DNA from 2 places in the Legionella spiritensis genome. Region 1 is predicted to be linked to the other one. Evidence: riboswitches for the same ligand, from Rfam matches in the RefSeq annotation. Region 1 holds a riboswitch; the other holds the start of a gene.

Region 1 (7,628 bases):
CTGTAGCGAGGGTGTAAAAAGCGGACAGGACGATGCAACGTAACTTCAGGAGCATACAACCGAATTATTTCTCCCCGTAAGGCACGCAAGTCCGGGAAAACGTCGCGAGCGCCCAGACCACGGCAGTCAAACACCATATCAAAATCATGCCGCCGGTCTTTTGTCCTGATTCGTCCCGATTCAAGAGATAAAACCGGCGTGTTTAAAAAAAAGGTTACCCCAATCCGTGCAAGGTATTTATGAAGTTCGGGTATCAAGGCCTGACAATCAATATGTGCCTCATCGGGACAGTAGTAAGCGGTTTCAAATTTTGCCAGATCAGGTTCCAGGCGGATGAGACTGTCGTTGGAAAGCCGATAAAAGCGAATCTCCTTCGTGTGATCCAGTTTTTCCGAGACGCGTTGATAAAAATGATTCCATTCCGCCTGATCACTCGGATGATTCAGGATAATACTGCCCGATTGGCGATAATAAACGGTGTCCGGTAATTGTGAGAGAATATCTGGCCAGCAGCTTGTAACCGATCGTTGTCCAAGATGAAAAATCACAAGATCCGATTTATCCAGTTCGGAAACCGGCGTCAGCAATCCGCCCGCTGCCAAACTGCAATTATCATTACCTTCTGATTGCTCAAAAAGACTAATTTGCCAGCCCTCGTTGTGCAACGCGAGCGCCAGCAAACTTCCCATGATTCCTGATCCTGCAATCCCGGCACGCATGATCAGTTTTCCAGACAGCAGGCAACCGGGGCAATATCAGAATAGGGTGTGGCCGGAATAAAGCGATTGGAATAGCATTGGGATACATCAAACGTTTCATCAATAACATGTAAATGCCTGGTGTAACGTCCCACTTTTTCCCAGTCACGTTCCACGTTCAGCAAATTGCGGGAGAAAAAGGGCAGGGTACGCGTAAAAATCTTTTGGTACATGGGCGTGCGCAATTGTGGTTTCGCCTGGCATAGTAATTCGTACGCATCCTCCGGCCGTTCGGTAGTAAAAGCCGCACCTCGCTGGGTTGCTCTCAAAAATCCCTGAACCAGTTCGGGATGTTCAAGTGTACGTTCGGGGACAATGAATTGTACGGAACAAAAACAGCAGCAACCCAGGCCGGCCAATTGATCAATACGCAAAAACGTTGTTTCACCTCGCAGATGTTCCAGTTCAACCTGTTGAAAATTAATAAAACCAATACCGGTATCGATAACATCCCGGCAAATTGCATCGGTCACATTCATGCCGATACGCACCGTTTGGTAACTGGCCGGATCAATATCGGCCTGTGTTGCCAGATCATCAATGATTTTTTTTCCAAACTCCCCGATGTATCCGACACGTTTGCCGACAATATCCTGAAAGGAACGAATACCACTTGATTTTAACGCAATCAAACCGGTCGGCGGCTCATCAAGCAAGGTTCCGATGGAGGTAACCGGATAACCTTTCGCCCTGGCGGCAATGGTATGAATCATGGCCTTGACTCCGAAATCCACCGTACCCAAACCAACCAGTTCCGTGACATCACCAGGATCAGCGGGATCCAGAATTGCCAGTTTGATCCCTTCTTCCAGGTAAAATCCGGATTGCTGGGCAACAAGAATCGGGGCATGGTAAGGGTTTGCGTACCAGTTGAGTAACAATGTAATTCTTGATTTCAATGAGGGCATGGCCATAACTCCTTATATCGTGTATGAAAATATCGGAGATGGCAAAAGGGAACAATGCCGTATAAAACAATACGAACATCGTTTTTTTGAAGGCGTCCTTACGCTGATATGAATCAGATCAAGTTCAACGGGTAACTCTCAGCCGGATATCCGACACCCCGCGCCATCTTACAGACGAAATCATGCTAGGCCTTAATTTTTGCTTTGTCAATACAGGGCAGGGGGATGGCTTTGAGTTTATTTTTACATTATGTGACATTCTGGTTTCTTGTGGCTGGAACATAAAACACCCAGAAAACTTAATTATTTAACATTTTGTTAATATACAACCCTTATACTGTTACAACAGTACCCGAATAAGGTGACCAACGTGTCTACCGAACAATCGACAATACGTTTTATTAAAAAAGAATTAAAAAGCATCTATCAATCTCTTGATACGCCCTCAAAGGATTTGGCAATAGATATACTGGTGAACGCCGTATCCAGCTTAGAGGACAAAAAGTTTAAAGTGGCCTATCATCATGCCCGGCAACTTTATGCGATAGCCGGCAAACCGGAATCGGAAATAATAGCCTTGTTTCATAATATATTTTTTGCCGAGGACGTGGCTACGGATAATTCCGTTGTACTGATTCACGAAAACTCCCCTTATTACGAATCGTTAGCACAACTGGGTGAGGAACTTGGTTTTACAGTGCAACAGCATGAATTCAGTAGCAGTTGCTGGACCAAGGATTATGTCGTATCGACAGGCAAGGATGTTGTAGTACCGATTAAAGATAAAAACAGAATTGATACGTATTTAACACAGGAATTTGTTGGGCGCGCTCAACAAAATACCAGTCTTTATTATGGCGCGTTAAATATATCGGAACATCACCAGGCTAAAGTGACCATCTCTTCGCCAAACAAATGGATAACAAAATCACAACCACTCCTCGATCATACTGACATAGTACATAAAACAGCTCTTGAAGGAGGTAATTTCTTTTGCGCCATTAATAAAAAAGGAATGCGTTATTATTTGCTTGGTGAAAATGTTGTTTCAGAAACCATGGCTTACAATAATCTCGAACGTGATAAAGCGATTGATGTCATTACCGAGGAGCTGGCCTGTCCACATGATCGATTACTCATTATTCCGCAATGGTCTTACCATTTGGATTTACAAATGGCTTATCTTGGAAGAGGGCAGTTTGTCATTCATTCCTTTCATCAAAAAGGAATAAATTTTGGCTTGCCTGAGGAGAGTATTGATAAAATCAAAATAACGTTTGCTTACCTTGAGAAATTATTTGAAAAAAATGTCATTGACGCAACCTGCAGCATTTTGCAAGAACACGACTTTGAGGTAGACAAGGTTTTCGGCTGCCTGTTTTATTTAGAAGACACCTCCGATGTGAATCAAAAAAAATGGGTGCCTTTTTGCAAAGCTGATGAAGACTTTGAAGGTGCCATCGCTTTAATGATGAATGGCATTTCTCTGGATTTGGGGGCAAGAGGGCGGCATTTTCTTACGTCAAAATGCGACTTGCCATCGTTTAAAGAGCAATATGACGTTTCATTAATTAAATTGGGTATTGATGGCGTTCACGATGTCGATATGCCAGCTTACTACGATGATGATGGGTATTTTGATGGTATGGTTACAGGATTTATGGGAGCAGGAGGTGTTTCAGACGTAGCCGCCGCAATGAATGGCGGACTTCGCTGTCAAACATCCATTGTGAGTAAATCGCTGACTACGACGTATAACCCGAAAGGATCCAGATTTCGTTTATTCCAATCTGTAGACGCTTTGGATCTGAATGTCACGGAAGAAGAGCCGGAAGTAAAAAATAATCCCAAAAAGTTATAGGTTCCATCTTTTTTCATCTGGATCGGAACTGCTGATACAAGACAGATAAAATGGTATAGTTTGTCTTTCTACCGGATATAATAAAAAATAACATGCAAACCGTTATTATTTACCACAACCCACGATGCTCCAAATCACGCCAGGCGTTGGCGATACTACAAAACGAAGGTATTGAACCCGTTATTATCGATTATCTCAAAACACCACTTGATATAAACGAGCTAAAGCGCTTGCGTTCTTATTTTGATCTTGAGGATTTCGTACGCACCGCCGAACCGGTTTTTAAAGAACAGGGATTATCCATGGATAATGAAATACAGATTTTACAAGCTATGGTTAAACAGCCTGTATTAATGCAACGCCCCATTGTGACATTTAAAAACAAAGCCGTCATAGGACGTCCACCCGAAAACGTTTTACAATTATTTAAATAAAAATATTAATTCAAGCATCTGGGCAACGTTCATGGCGATGTCTTGAAAAAGACAGTTTTGGAAGCAATAAGAGTTGGATAGGCAAGGCTGCGTTTGTGGATTGTCCCACTAAGTCTGATTATTTTGATAATCAGACTTAGCTTCATGGCCGTGTATAACGTCGAATTTAAATGAATGGAATAAAATTGACTACCATTTGTGGGATGATAGAACAAACAAGCATCAAGTACGATAGATTGCTTAAAAAACTGACTAACCCTTTATTGCAATATTTTGGGATTCATTATTTTTGTTATCAATTTGTATCCAACAAAGGCGATTGGTTTACGTTGGGGAATAACCCAAATTGGCTGCTACATAGCGCTGAACATCAATTTTTTCAATTTGATCCGAGCCTGGTTCGACCCCGTCATTACAACACGTCGAGCCTCTGTTTTCCTCAGAACCACCAAAACGACTTATTTCAACAAACATTGATAGCAGATGCGATTGAGGTATTTGATATTGATCATAGTTTAGCGCTCATTGAGCCCAATGCCCGCGGTTGCGAATATTATTTTTTTGGTGCACCCAAAAGCCATCTTAAGGTGCTGGACATTTATTTAGCTCAGTTAAGATCACTTCGCCAGGATTACACCCATCATATCCAAACGCACTTGCAACCAATTTATAGCCATTGTCTTAATCATACTGTCAATCTCAATGAAATAAATCCAGCGGGGTTCAATTCAACGCATAATATATTGTTGGCTGGAGAAAATACCAAGCCAGAAATCGGTTTTTTAAGTGCAATAAAAAATATACCGCTGTTAACCGCTCGGGAATATCAATGTTTACGATGGTATCAACAAGGACTGACGGCAAAACAAACCGCCCAGAGGATGAACCTTTCTCATCGAACAATCGAAGACCATTTTGACCATATTAAAGCAAAGTATGGCGTTAGCTCTAAACGTGACCTACTCAGAGAACCCGTAGTCAATACGGTTATGCCTGCTGATCTTTAGCATCATAATCCTTGTTTTTTGTATTGCTATGAGGAAAGATAATGTTAGTCAATTTTAACGATATTTGCTTTAATAATTTAAAAAGCTATTGGATTGCTTTAGCCTCTATTGATGAGTCTGCTGTCATTGAAACAAGTGACTCTGTGCGTATTTGTACCGGGATGAACAATCCCCTCTTTAATCCCATTTTTTTAACAAAAGATGCCCATAAATTGCCGTCTGTTTACAGCCATTCATCCTATAGTTTTTGGTACGACTCCAAACGCAATAAAAATATACCTCTGCAAGACCTTCAGGAATTAGAGCCTATCATGCAACATGTTCCTATGATGTCCATTCAATTGAATAAGGAATTTAAGCAAGATTCTGTTCCAGACATCAAGATCAGTGTGGTAGACAATGGTAACGATTTAAGTCATTGGATAGCTCCTGTAAAGGTAGCTTTTGAAATGGACGACCGTATGGCATTACGTTATCAACGATGTTTAGAGCAGGCACACCGTCAGTTTACTCATTTTACTGCTAAAAAAAATGGTCTTGTCGTTGCCGCAGCAAGCTTGTTTTTACACGATGAAATTGCTGGACTTTACAACCTTGCTGTTCTTCCTGAGTTTAGAAGACAGGGTATTGCTACAGCACTACATTATGCTCGACTGAATGAGGCAAAAAGCAGAGGATATAAGCATGCAACTTTACAAGCCACCCCGATGGCATCTGCATTAGATAATGCTCTAGGATTTGAAACGCATTCTGAACTATCAATTTACAAGTTTTAATGACTCACCCACATTGCCTCATGAAAAGCAGTTTGACTCAGAACGACCATTTTTGGGGGGCACAGCCCCCTTTTAAGCCAAAGCAGCACTTTTTAAGCTAATCAGAAGCCTTATGAAAATCGCAAGCATATTCCTCATCAAAAGGATTAAACAGTATTAAAACATTCCCATCAAGAGTCATGCCAAAGCTACTCTGGACTTCGGTTATAGAGAAATAATCATTATTCTCATCATCGGATTCAAAAGCATTACTGTGAAATTTCAGGCTTACAGTATTCTTATCTATCCATTCAGCATAAAATAGTAGTTTAACCAGGTGATAATGCCGCTTTATCCAATACCGCTTCAACTTTTAATAAACTTTTTGTTTTTTTGCTTATAATCAGTGAACCTCCTGCGGTGAAAAATGACAAAGGCCCCTTTCTATGATAATTAAGCGCTTTGTATAAGTCGCTGCCTTTATCCTGGATCGCCCCTGTTAATTTTTCTTCAAAATCATGAGGATGTCCATCTGTGTTAATATCATTAATTGCTGCAATTATTTTGTTTTTCTTTTTATTATTTTCAGGAAAGTTATTTAATATTTCCTGTAGAACATCAGAAAGCCCTTTATTACCAAGGCTTGTAATTAAGTTGGTACCTGTTTTCTCTGAAGTATCAGTTTCTTCAACTAATTCCAGTTTATTAGCTTTGCATGCTTCTTTTACCGCATACTCAAAAATTTTCTCGACGTTTCTACCATCCAGAGCCGAAGCTTCTATGTACAGGAGACCATGCATTTCTGCAAATGCGGCTGCCATTTCGTATGGAACCTCACGTAAAAAATTAAGATCGCCTTTATTTCCCACCAAAATAATTGGAACCTTGTAGTCTTTTATCCGCTCAAGCCAGGTGCTAACATTGTCAAATGTCGCTTTTTTGGATAAATCAAAAACGACAATAGCCGCGACAGATCCTGCGAAATTCTCTATATACCATTCTCGTCTATGCCATGATGTCCATAATTGAGTTCTAATTATTTTGTCCTCTACTTCTATATTTCTAGAATAGAAATGTGTGCCTACGGTAGGTCTAATATCTATACTAAATTCATCATCAACAAACCGTGAAATTAAACTTGATTTACCTACCTTTTTATCTCCCAGAAGGTAAAACTTCATCAAAAGATCGTATTCCGATGCGCTTGAACTGTATCGTACGTGCTTTTTTTTATCTTGTTTAATTTTTTGACTAATTTCTCGGTCGCTAAGCATAATTATTCTCCGTATCTTTTGTATTGATACCCGTAAGCATGGGTGTTGGGTTTTGCCTGTCCAGACCAAAGCGCCACAACTTAGCCGGCAAAGAAAAAATAATATACCATTTGAATATTAACCAAGCATTAAGTTGGCATTATCGCCGAATTAACTCAATATTGATGTTGCCAAAATTATGGGCAAACATCGAGCAGCAGCTGTTTGCAGTTTCCTGTTGAAACACGCATAATTATCATTTTTTTTAATAATAAATCATATTAATTGAAAATTACGCAGGCTGATTAATGAAACGATATTGTTATGTCATTGCGCTTTTATTCTTGCTGGTTAATTCACTGGACGCTGCAACAACCCCGTCAATAAACATTCATGAGTTACGGCAATCCATCAAACTCGGCGATACGAAATTTCAGATTTCTACAGAAAACAGCGACGCGAGGGAACACGTACTGCTTGGGGTGGCTTTTTTGCACGCCTTTATGTATGACCTGGCTATTCAACAATTTCAGCAGGCACAAAAACTGGATCCTGGTTTCGCCATGAGCTACTGGGGCGAAGCCATGGCTTACAAACACCCTATCTGGAATTATGAAAATCTGCCCGCGGCCAGACAAGCGCTCGCACGGTA
Region 2 (7,628 bases), 480 kb from region 1:
CGTTACGAGAGTTTCGTGCCGGGTTGGCTGAAGTCATCAAATATGGTTTGCTGGAGGGCGGCGAATTTTTCGAGCGGTTACAGGATGCTTTGCATGCGGGACTAGGGCATAATCAGTATTCGGATCTGGCCGCCATTATTGGCGAATGCTGCCGCGCCAAGGCAAGGATTGTCCAGGCCGATGAACGTGAAGCGGGGATGAGGGCGTTACTGAATCTGGGGCATACATTTGCCCATGCTCTTGAGACGCACAGCCTTTATCAACGGTGGCTGCATGGTGAGGCTGTGGCGATAGGGTTGTATTGCGCCGCGTTATTATCGCATGAATCAGGGGTGATGGATTGGTCCGATGTCGTCCTGATTGATAAGATGCTGAAGATGGCCGGGCTGCCTGCACGAATTCCGCAGGATATCAATCCGGATGATTTACGTGCAAAAATGGCCCAGGATAAAAAAATAAAGAATAACAGGTTGCGCTTTATACTCATGCGGGGTGTTGGTCATTGTTATATAGATGACGAGATAACCGACACGGTTCTGCAAACGGTATTACAACGTGCGGTTGAAGGAGAATAACTCATGGCAAACAGAGGCGCTGCATCCATTACCAGAGATATTCCAAAGTTGGAAACTTTGTTTAAACCCGGCTCATGGATGTCTAAAATTGATTTTATCAATCATTTGGTGTTATTTAACAACATCATGATGGCGATTCTCGCGGAGCAGGGTGGAGGAAAAACTTCCTTTGTCAAATTACTGCGCACCCATCTGAACGCTGAAATCAAATCACATGCCGTGACGGCCCTCGCTCCTTTCCGGAAAGAGGAATTATTTGCCCATATCGCAGATGCCTTTCATCTGCGTATCGATAAGGCGCCTTGTCTGGATTCGTTGATTGAGCAGGTTACCGAACGAAAAACACATGTCCTGGTGATTATAGATGATGCGCAACACATTCCGGGCTCTTTTTTAAAAGAAGTGCTGGAGGTTATCAAAAATCAGGGTAATTCCGGTTTTTTTCATCTTTGTCTGGTTGCCGATTATTCTCTGGTCGCTGATCTGAATGAATTGAACAGGGATCAATTTAAAAATTTGATTCATACCATTGAGCCTGGCGCCCTGAGTGAGAGTGAAGTCAAAACATATCTGTTAAATCGCCTTCCCTCAACAGGTCGACTTGAAAAGTCATTGACGCCCAAGCGTTTAAAGCAATTTTATGAACTGACAGGCGGTGATATCGCCCGAATCAATCATGCCATGGCAAGCTTTTTTGGCAGTGGGGCGAACGACAAGGATAAGAAAAACAAATCATTCATCCGACGTTTTTCCATAGCGGCCAGTGTGGCTTTGACAGGATTAACGGCAGGTTATTTCTGGCAGAATCAGGAGCAGTTCAGAGATATGCTGTTTCCCTCTTTTCAGGAAGTCAGTCCTAGTCCTGCTGCGACAAATAACTTGAATAATAAAATTACGGTGAAGAAAGATAAAATACTGGTCAGTCGTATTCCGACGCTATATCAGGCAGCGGTCAGACAAGCCGTCCAACCTCCTCCCTTAAAAAAAATGTTTGATATTCAGCCCGACGAGGATGATCAGGATCTGGTGATTATGGACAAGGTTCTGGTTATTCCTAAAGAAATCGCAAAACGCACTGCGGAACCGGAACCGGTTTTACATTCTTCCCTGATTGCCCTGGATTGGCAGGAAATGCGGGAAAGTGCCCCGTCTGTATTACCGCGACTTGTTACCACAGCGTCCAAACCACACTCACGCTATACGATCCAGTTGCTGGCAAGCCAAAGCTATACCGATATCGAGCGTTTTATCAATAAGCATCCGCGTATGAAAGAACAAGTGGTATTGAAAAAATCAAAACGAGGCGGTCTGGAATGGTTTGTGCTGACAACCGGTGAATACAGTCAGTTTGAACAGGCGAAAGCGGCCATAAAACAATTGCCGCCGGAAGCCATGCGTTATAAACCCTGGATTCGACCGGTCTCGGGTTTAAGAGAAGTAAGTTAAAGGTTCTGTGGGAGTAAGCGATAATATTTGCTTTTGTCGCTTAACCCATATCCGGTATCCCGCGGCGGCCATTGCTAAATAAGCACACATTAACACCACATGAAACGGCAGTTCCTTGACAAGATAGAGATAGGCGTAAATCGCGTCTGTTATCAACCATAGTATCCAGGTAGCCGTGATTTTGTAACACATAAGCCATTGTGCAACCAGACTTAAGGATGTGGTTAACGCGTCAAGGCTTGCTATGTTTGAGGATGTGTATCGTTGTAACACCCACATTATGGCCGTAAAAAGAATTAGTACAGCAAACCCAAGTATGATCCATTGCATCCCTGTCAGATTGGATATTTCGCCAGGCTGGTTTTTATGGGGTTTCCGCCATGTTAGCCACCCATAACCGGTGCTGATAAAATAAAAGGATTCAAGGGTCATGTCGGCATAAATACCTTTCTGCCAATACAACCATGCGTTGAGTATGGTTGCGAGCATACTCACCAACCAGGCTTTTCGATTAATCCGAATAAATAGCCATGTAGCTAACAAAGAGGCCAGAGTGCCTGAAATATCTAATAACATAATAACAATCCCTACGCCGGCATGATCCGTACAGGTTCAACGGGTATGATCTCAGCCGTCACGATGATGTGAAGACACCCCTATGTTTCATTCATGCACAATTATACCTGAGAAAATCCAAAATACGAGGGTTCAGGCGGCGCACCATTTTTGCTTACGGAACCTGATAGTTTCCTGTAGCCCCTCATGAAGGAGAAGCCGAAATGCGGGATAACGTTTACTTGGGCGCTCACCTTTTCCTCTACTGCAATATTGGAGTATGAAACCCGCAATACGGCCGAAGGCCTCCTTGCAGGCTACGGTTCTTTTACAAGAAAATGTGTACAGATTTGCCTGTCGCAAGGTATTGATGATATGGGAAATTACCTTGTTTTCTGCTAGTCTAACACTATAGCTGTTTACATTGATGTCAAGGAGAGAGTTATGTACAAAAGGGTTTTATTTGCCACCGATTTTGATGAGGTGGGCGTGAGGGCGGCTGAGAAAGCCAAGAAAATTGCCGATGAGAACGGTGCGGATTTGCTGCTTGTTCATGTGGTGGAACCAATCCCGGCCTATGCCTATCCTGGATTTGCAGGATTTGCCGAAGTGGAAGTCTCCATACGGGAGCAAGCAGAGAAGGAACTGGCTGCCCTTGCTAAAAAATTGGGCGTTGATGATGCGCATTGCATGATTGAGTTTGGCTCCACGAAGAATGAAATTCTACGGGTTGCCCAGGAGAAAAAAATTGATTTGATAGTGACAGGCAGCCATGGCAAACACGGTTTGGCCTTGTTGCTGGGTTCTACGGCCAATGCCATTTTACATGGCGCCGAATGCGACGTCCTTATTGTCAGGCCTCATGTCGACTCCGACAAGGATTAATCGTAAAGCACCGGTTATTAAAAACCGGTGCTTTTTTCTTTGCCATGACTATCCGTGTCTGGAATTGATGGACTCTATTTGTAACTTTTTTTCCACTTTCAATGCTTGAGCGTTCTTGGCCTGCTCAACCAGACGAGCGGTATAAACCAGATCGCGTTCGATCGTTGTTTTCCTGTATTTGGTAGTGAGTGGTACCTGGTAGCTTGTTTTGGAGAAAACGCTGGAACTAAACAGATCCTTTGAGGTACATAGGGCGTATTTTGAACCTAAATCCCGGTGAGGTTGACCATTTTGAACTAACATGAACGACTTGCCAAAGCAGGATGTTGGTTTTATATCATAGATTACGATTCTGTCGGATCCCGAAAGACCTCTTGTGAAACCTCCCAAAGGCGGGTTTGGCGGTACATAAGTCTGCCTGTCCTGACAGAGTCGCTGCAATAGCCACATGACTTCACCTTGCGCTTTACCGACTTTTTCGCGCCAGTACTCGTCTGCGGCATTTCTCTGCTCCTCGTTTTGCGCGTCATCATACAAACGAAGACAGGTTCGATAGGCGTTAAGCAGTCGAAATTCGTTTTGGCTGTCATGATAGGAGATATTGTTTCGTGTGTAATGAACGCCTTTTCGGATCAACTGATATCCCATGGTTTTTTTTATCAACGCATGTTCTTCGTCACTGGAACGTCGTCCGCTATTATTTTCCATGGCAGCCATGGATTTTGAGAAGGCTTCCAATGCTTTTTTGTCGTCCTGTGTTTCAGGTTGAGGTGTGATTTTTTGTAAGGTTTCTGTTTGGCGATTCGCGTAATAGAAATGCGCCTGTCCTTGGTTATCGTGGTAATAAATAATCCCGTCAGGATTTTCCAGTAATGGCAGGGTCGCATTCTGCAGGATTGATGAGTCGCCACTTTGTTGGGCTACGGTAATCGTATACGTTGTTCTAAACTCAGTCAGCGCTTTAAAACCGTTGAGTATCACCTGTTCAGGATCCTCAACCATCTTGATTAAATCACAACCGCCGCAATCCATTTCAGAATCCTGTTCATGACACTTGTCAATCATGTCCTCGGGTATTAACGGCACTATTTTATCCTGCATATCGTCGTCGCAAAGAAAAGTCATAAGCTGGTAGGCTGAAACGTTATGATAAACCACCTGATTTAAAGGATCAGTTATTTCTCCTTTTGCGAATAAGATGTTAGGGGAGTATTTTTTTACCAGGTTTTCTAATTTATCGGGTGATGCCTGCACCACAGCGGCCAGGGGTGGTTGAGCCAGAAAAGGTTGAAATATCAGATAATTTTGATGGGAAGTGATGGAAATACGTGCTGTTTCTTCTAATGTGAGTTTCGTTGCTATTTTCCCGGCTGTATGCGGATCGATCCGTTCATCATGACTCTCCGTATTTTTCTCGTGTGGTATTGAACCTTGATTTTTGTTATTACCCATTTCACGGATCCTTTATCTGGTTTGACGTGAGGGCATTGTATACATGATATTTGTCATTGTGAATATTAAGTGTTCACTTTGAACCTGACGCCCTATACTTGTTTTTCAATCGTGATGAAACCCGCTATAATCTCTATTTTATTTCTGATCAATACGCATGAAGCTGTTACGCGGTTCATTTAATCCTTCCTTGTTTGCGACCGGAGCGGTCGTAACCATCGGGAATTTCGACGGAGTTCACACAGGACATCAAGCGTTGCTGGGCAGGCTTTACGCCGAGGCGAGGAAGCGATCCTTGCCTGCTGTTGTGGTGTTGTTTGAACCGCAGCCCGGCGAGTTTTTTCAACAGGAAAACGCTCCGGCTCGTCTGACCACCTTGCGTGAAAAACTGGCGCAATTCAAACGCAATCGAATTGATTTTGTTTATTGTCTGCGTTTCAATAAACAACTGGCGGAACTGGAACCGGAAGCGTTTATCGAGCGGTATTTCTTTTCCCTGCTGCAAGCCCGCTACTTGCTGGTCGGTAATGATTTTCGTTTTGGCCGTGGGCGTCGGGGCGATGCGGGTCTGTTGACGCAGAAGGCTGAACATAATCATTGCGTTGTGGAAACCTTTCCGGATCATAGGGTAGGGGATTTGCGGGTCAGCTCCACAAAAATCAGGGAATTGTTAGCGCAGGGAAATCTGGAACAGGCCTCTGTGCTTTTAGGGCGGCTGTTTAGTTTGTGCGGGCGCGTTTTGGCAGGAGAGGGACGAGGCCGGCAATGGGGAATTCCTACGGCCAATTTGGCGATGCAGCGGCACAATATTCCGTTGAAAGGGGTTTTTTGTGTGCAGGTGATCCGTCAAAATGGCGAGCGGGTGAATGGGGTTGCCAATTTGGGCTCACGCCCGACGGTGGATGGCAGCAAGGTGGTTCTTGAAGTTCACTTGTTTGATTTTAAGGGCGATTTGTATGGCGAATTTTTACAAGTTTATTTCTTGCACAAATTAAGAGATGAGATTAAATTTTCATCCGTAGAAGAATTGATTGATCAAATTCATAACGATGTTGTGACGGCCAAAGCAAAATTTGTCTCGGGCCGTCTGGTACTTAACGCGATAACAGAGTAGGCGCATGGCAGAATACAAAGAAACCCTGAATTTACCGGAAACGGCTTTTCCCATGAAAGCGAGCTTGGCCCAGCGTGAACCCACGATGCTGGCGGATTGGCTGTCTGGTAATATCTATGAAAAAATCCGGCAGGCGCGTAAAGGACAACAACGTTTTATTCTGCATGACGGGCCTCCCTATGCCAACGGACATCTCCATTGCGGGCATGCGCTCAATAAAATTCTGAAAGACATTATTGTGAAATCCAAAACATTAAGCGGATACGATGCGCCTTTTGTTCCCGGTTGGGATTGTCATGGGTTGCCCATTGAATTGAATGTGGAAAAGAAGGTGGGGAAAGCCGGAGTGAAAGTCAGCGCTGCGGAGTTTCGCCAGAAATGCCGCGATTACGCCGCCAGTCAGATTGATATTCAGCGCGAGGAATTTAAAAGGCTGGGCGTGTTTGGGGAATGGCATAAGCCTTACGCGACGTTCAATTACACCTATGAAGCCAATATCATCCGCGCGTTAGGTCAGATCATAGCCAATGGTCATTTGCAGCAAGGGTTTAAACCGGTACACTGGTGTATCGATTGCGCCTCTGCGCTGGCCGAGGCGGAAGTGGATTACGAGGATAAAAATTCACCGTCGATTGATGTGGCTTTTCAGGCAAGCGACGCCTCGCAAATTCTGGCAAACATCTCAAATACCTTGCCGATTAAACCCGTGCTTGTCCCTATATGGACAACGACGCCCTGGACACTACCCGCCAATGAGGCGGTATGTCTGCATCCTGAGCTGGATTACGAACTGGTCGATGCCGGTGACAATTACCTGTTGCTTGCTGCGGAACTGGTGGAATCGGCGATGAATCGATACGGTATCGCAACGTACCGGCGTTGTGGAAAAAGCAAGGGGGCGGGCTTTGAAAAAATAACGTTACAGCACCCGTTCTATGAACGCTCCGTGCCGATTGTTCTCGGCGAGCACGTGACCACGGATTCGGGTACCGGTTGCGTACATACCGCCCCGGCTCATGGTACGGACGATTATCAGGTTGGACAAGCCTATCAATTACCGCTGATTAATCCGGTCATGGCAAACGGGTGTTATGCTGATGATGTACCGTTATTCGGCGGTTTGCACGTGTTGAAAGCCAACGACAAGGTTATAGAGGTATTAAAAGAACGCGGAGCCTTGTTAAGCAGCGAGATCATTAACCACAGCTATCCTCATTGCTGGCGCCATAAAACACCGATGATTTTTCTGGCCACGCCGCAATGGTTTATTGCCATGGATGCCAACGGACTGCGGCAAGCCATATACGCGTCTATCGACCAGGTGACCTGGGTACCCGAATGGGGTAAGGCTCGTATCGCCAACATGGTAGAAACCAGACCGGACTGGTGTGTATCAAGGCAAAGAGCCTGGGGGACACCTATTCCCTTGTTCGTTGACAAGGTCAGCAGGGCGTTGCATCCCGATACCGAAGCCCTGATCGAACAGGTCGCTCAACTGGTGGAGCAGAAAGGTATTGACGCCTGGTTTGATCTGGATGCTCGCGAATTGTTGGGAGAAGACGCCGATCGTTACGATAAGGTTACCGATACTCTGGACGTCT

The links. Region 1 has a riboswitch for thiamine pyrophosphate ahead of CKW05_RS07740 (ABC transporter substrate-binding protein). Riboswitches for the same ligand answer to the same signal wherever they lie in the genome.
Region 2: another riboswitch for thiamine pyrophosphate. It lies ahead of pnuC (nicotinamide riboside transporter PnuC); the one in region 1 lies ahead of CKW05_RS07740 (ABC transporter substrate-binding protein).

Annotation. Positions count from the first base shown of each region.
Region 1 covers NZ_LT906457.1:1,706,540-1,714,167, forward strand. The annotation lists gene CKW05_RS07735 (FAD-dependent oxidoreductase) at 1-719, opposite strand, end outside; gene CKW05_RS07740 (ABC transporter substrate-binding protein) at 722-1,666, opposite strand; TPP riboswitch at 1,745-1,837, opposite strand; gene CKW05_RS07745 (hypothetical protein) at 2,037-3,527, shown strand; gene arsC (arsenate reductase (glutaredoxin)) at 3,620-3,961, shown strand; gene CKW05_RS07755 (helix-turn-helix transcriptional regulator) at 4,147-4,968, shown strand; gene CKW05_RS07760 (GNAT family N-acetyltransferase) at 5,010-5,744, shown strand; gene CKW05_RS07765 (GTP-binding protein) at 6,053-6,997, opposite strand; gene CKW05_RS07770 (hypothetical protein) at 7,285-7,628, shown strand, end outside.
Region 2 covers NZ_LT906457.1:2,181,682-2,189,309, reverse strand. The annotation lists gene aroB (3-dehydroquinate synthase) at 1-575, shown strand, start outside; gene CKW05_RS09820 (AAA family ATPase) at 579-2,021, shown strand; gene pnuC (nicotinamide riboside transporter PnuC) at 2,004-2,597, opposite strand; TPP riboswitch at 2,589-2,689, opposite strand; gene CKW05_RS09805 (universal stress protein) at 3,021-3,461, shown strand; gene CKW05_RS09800 (hypothetical protein) at 3,510-4,913, opposite strand; gene ribF (bifunctional riboflavin kinase/FAD synthetase) at 5,071-6,027, shown strand; gene ileS (isoleucine--tRNA ligase) at 6,032-7,628, shown strand, end outside.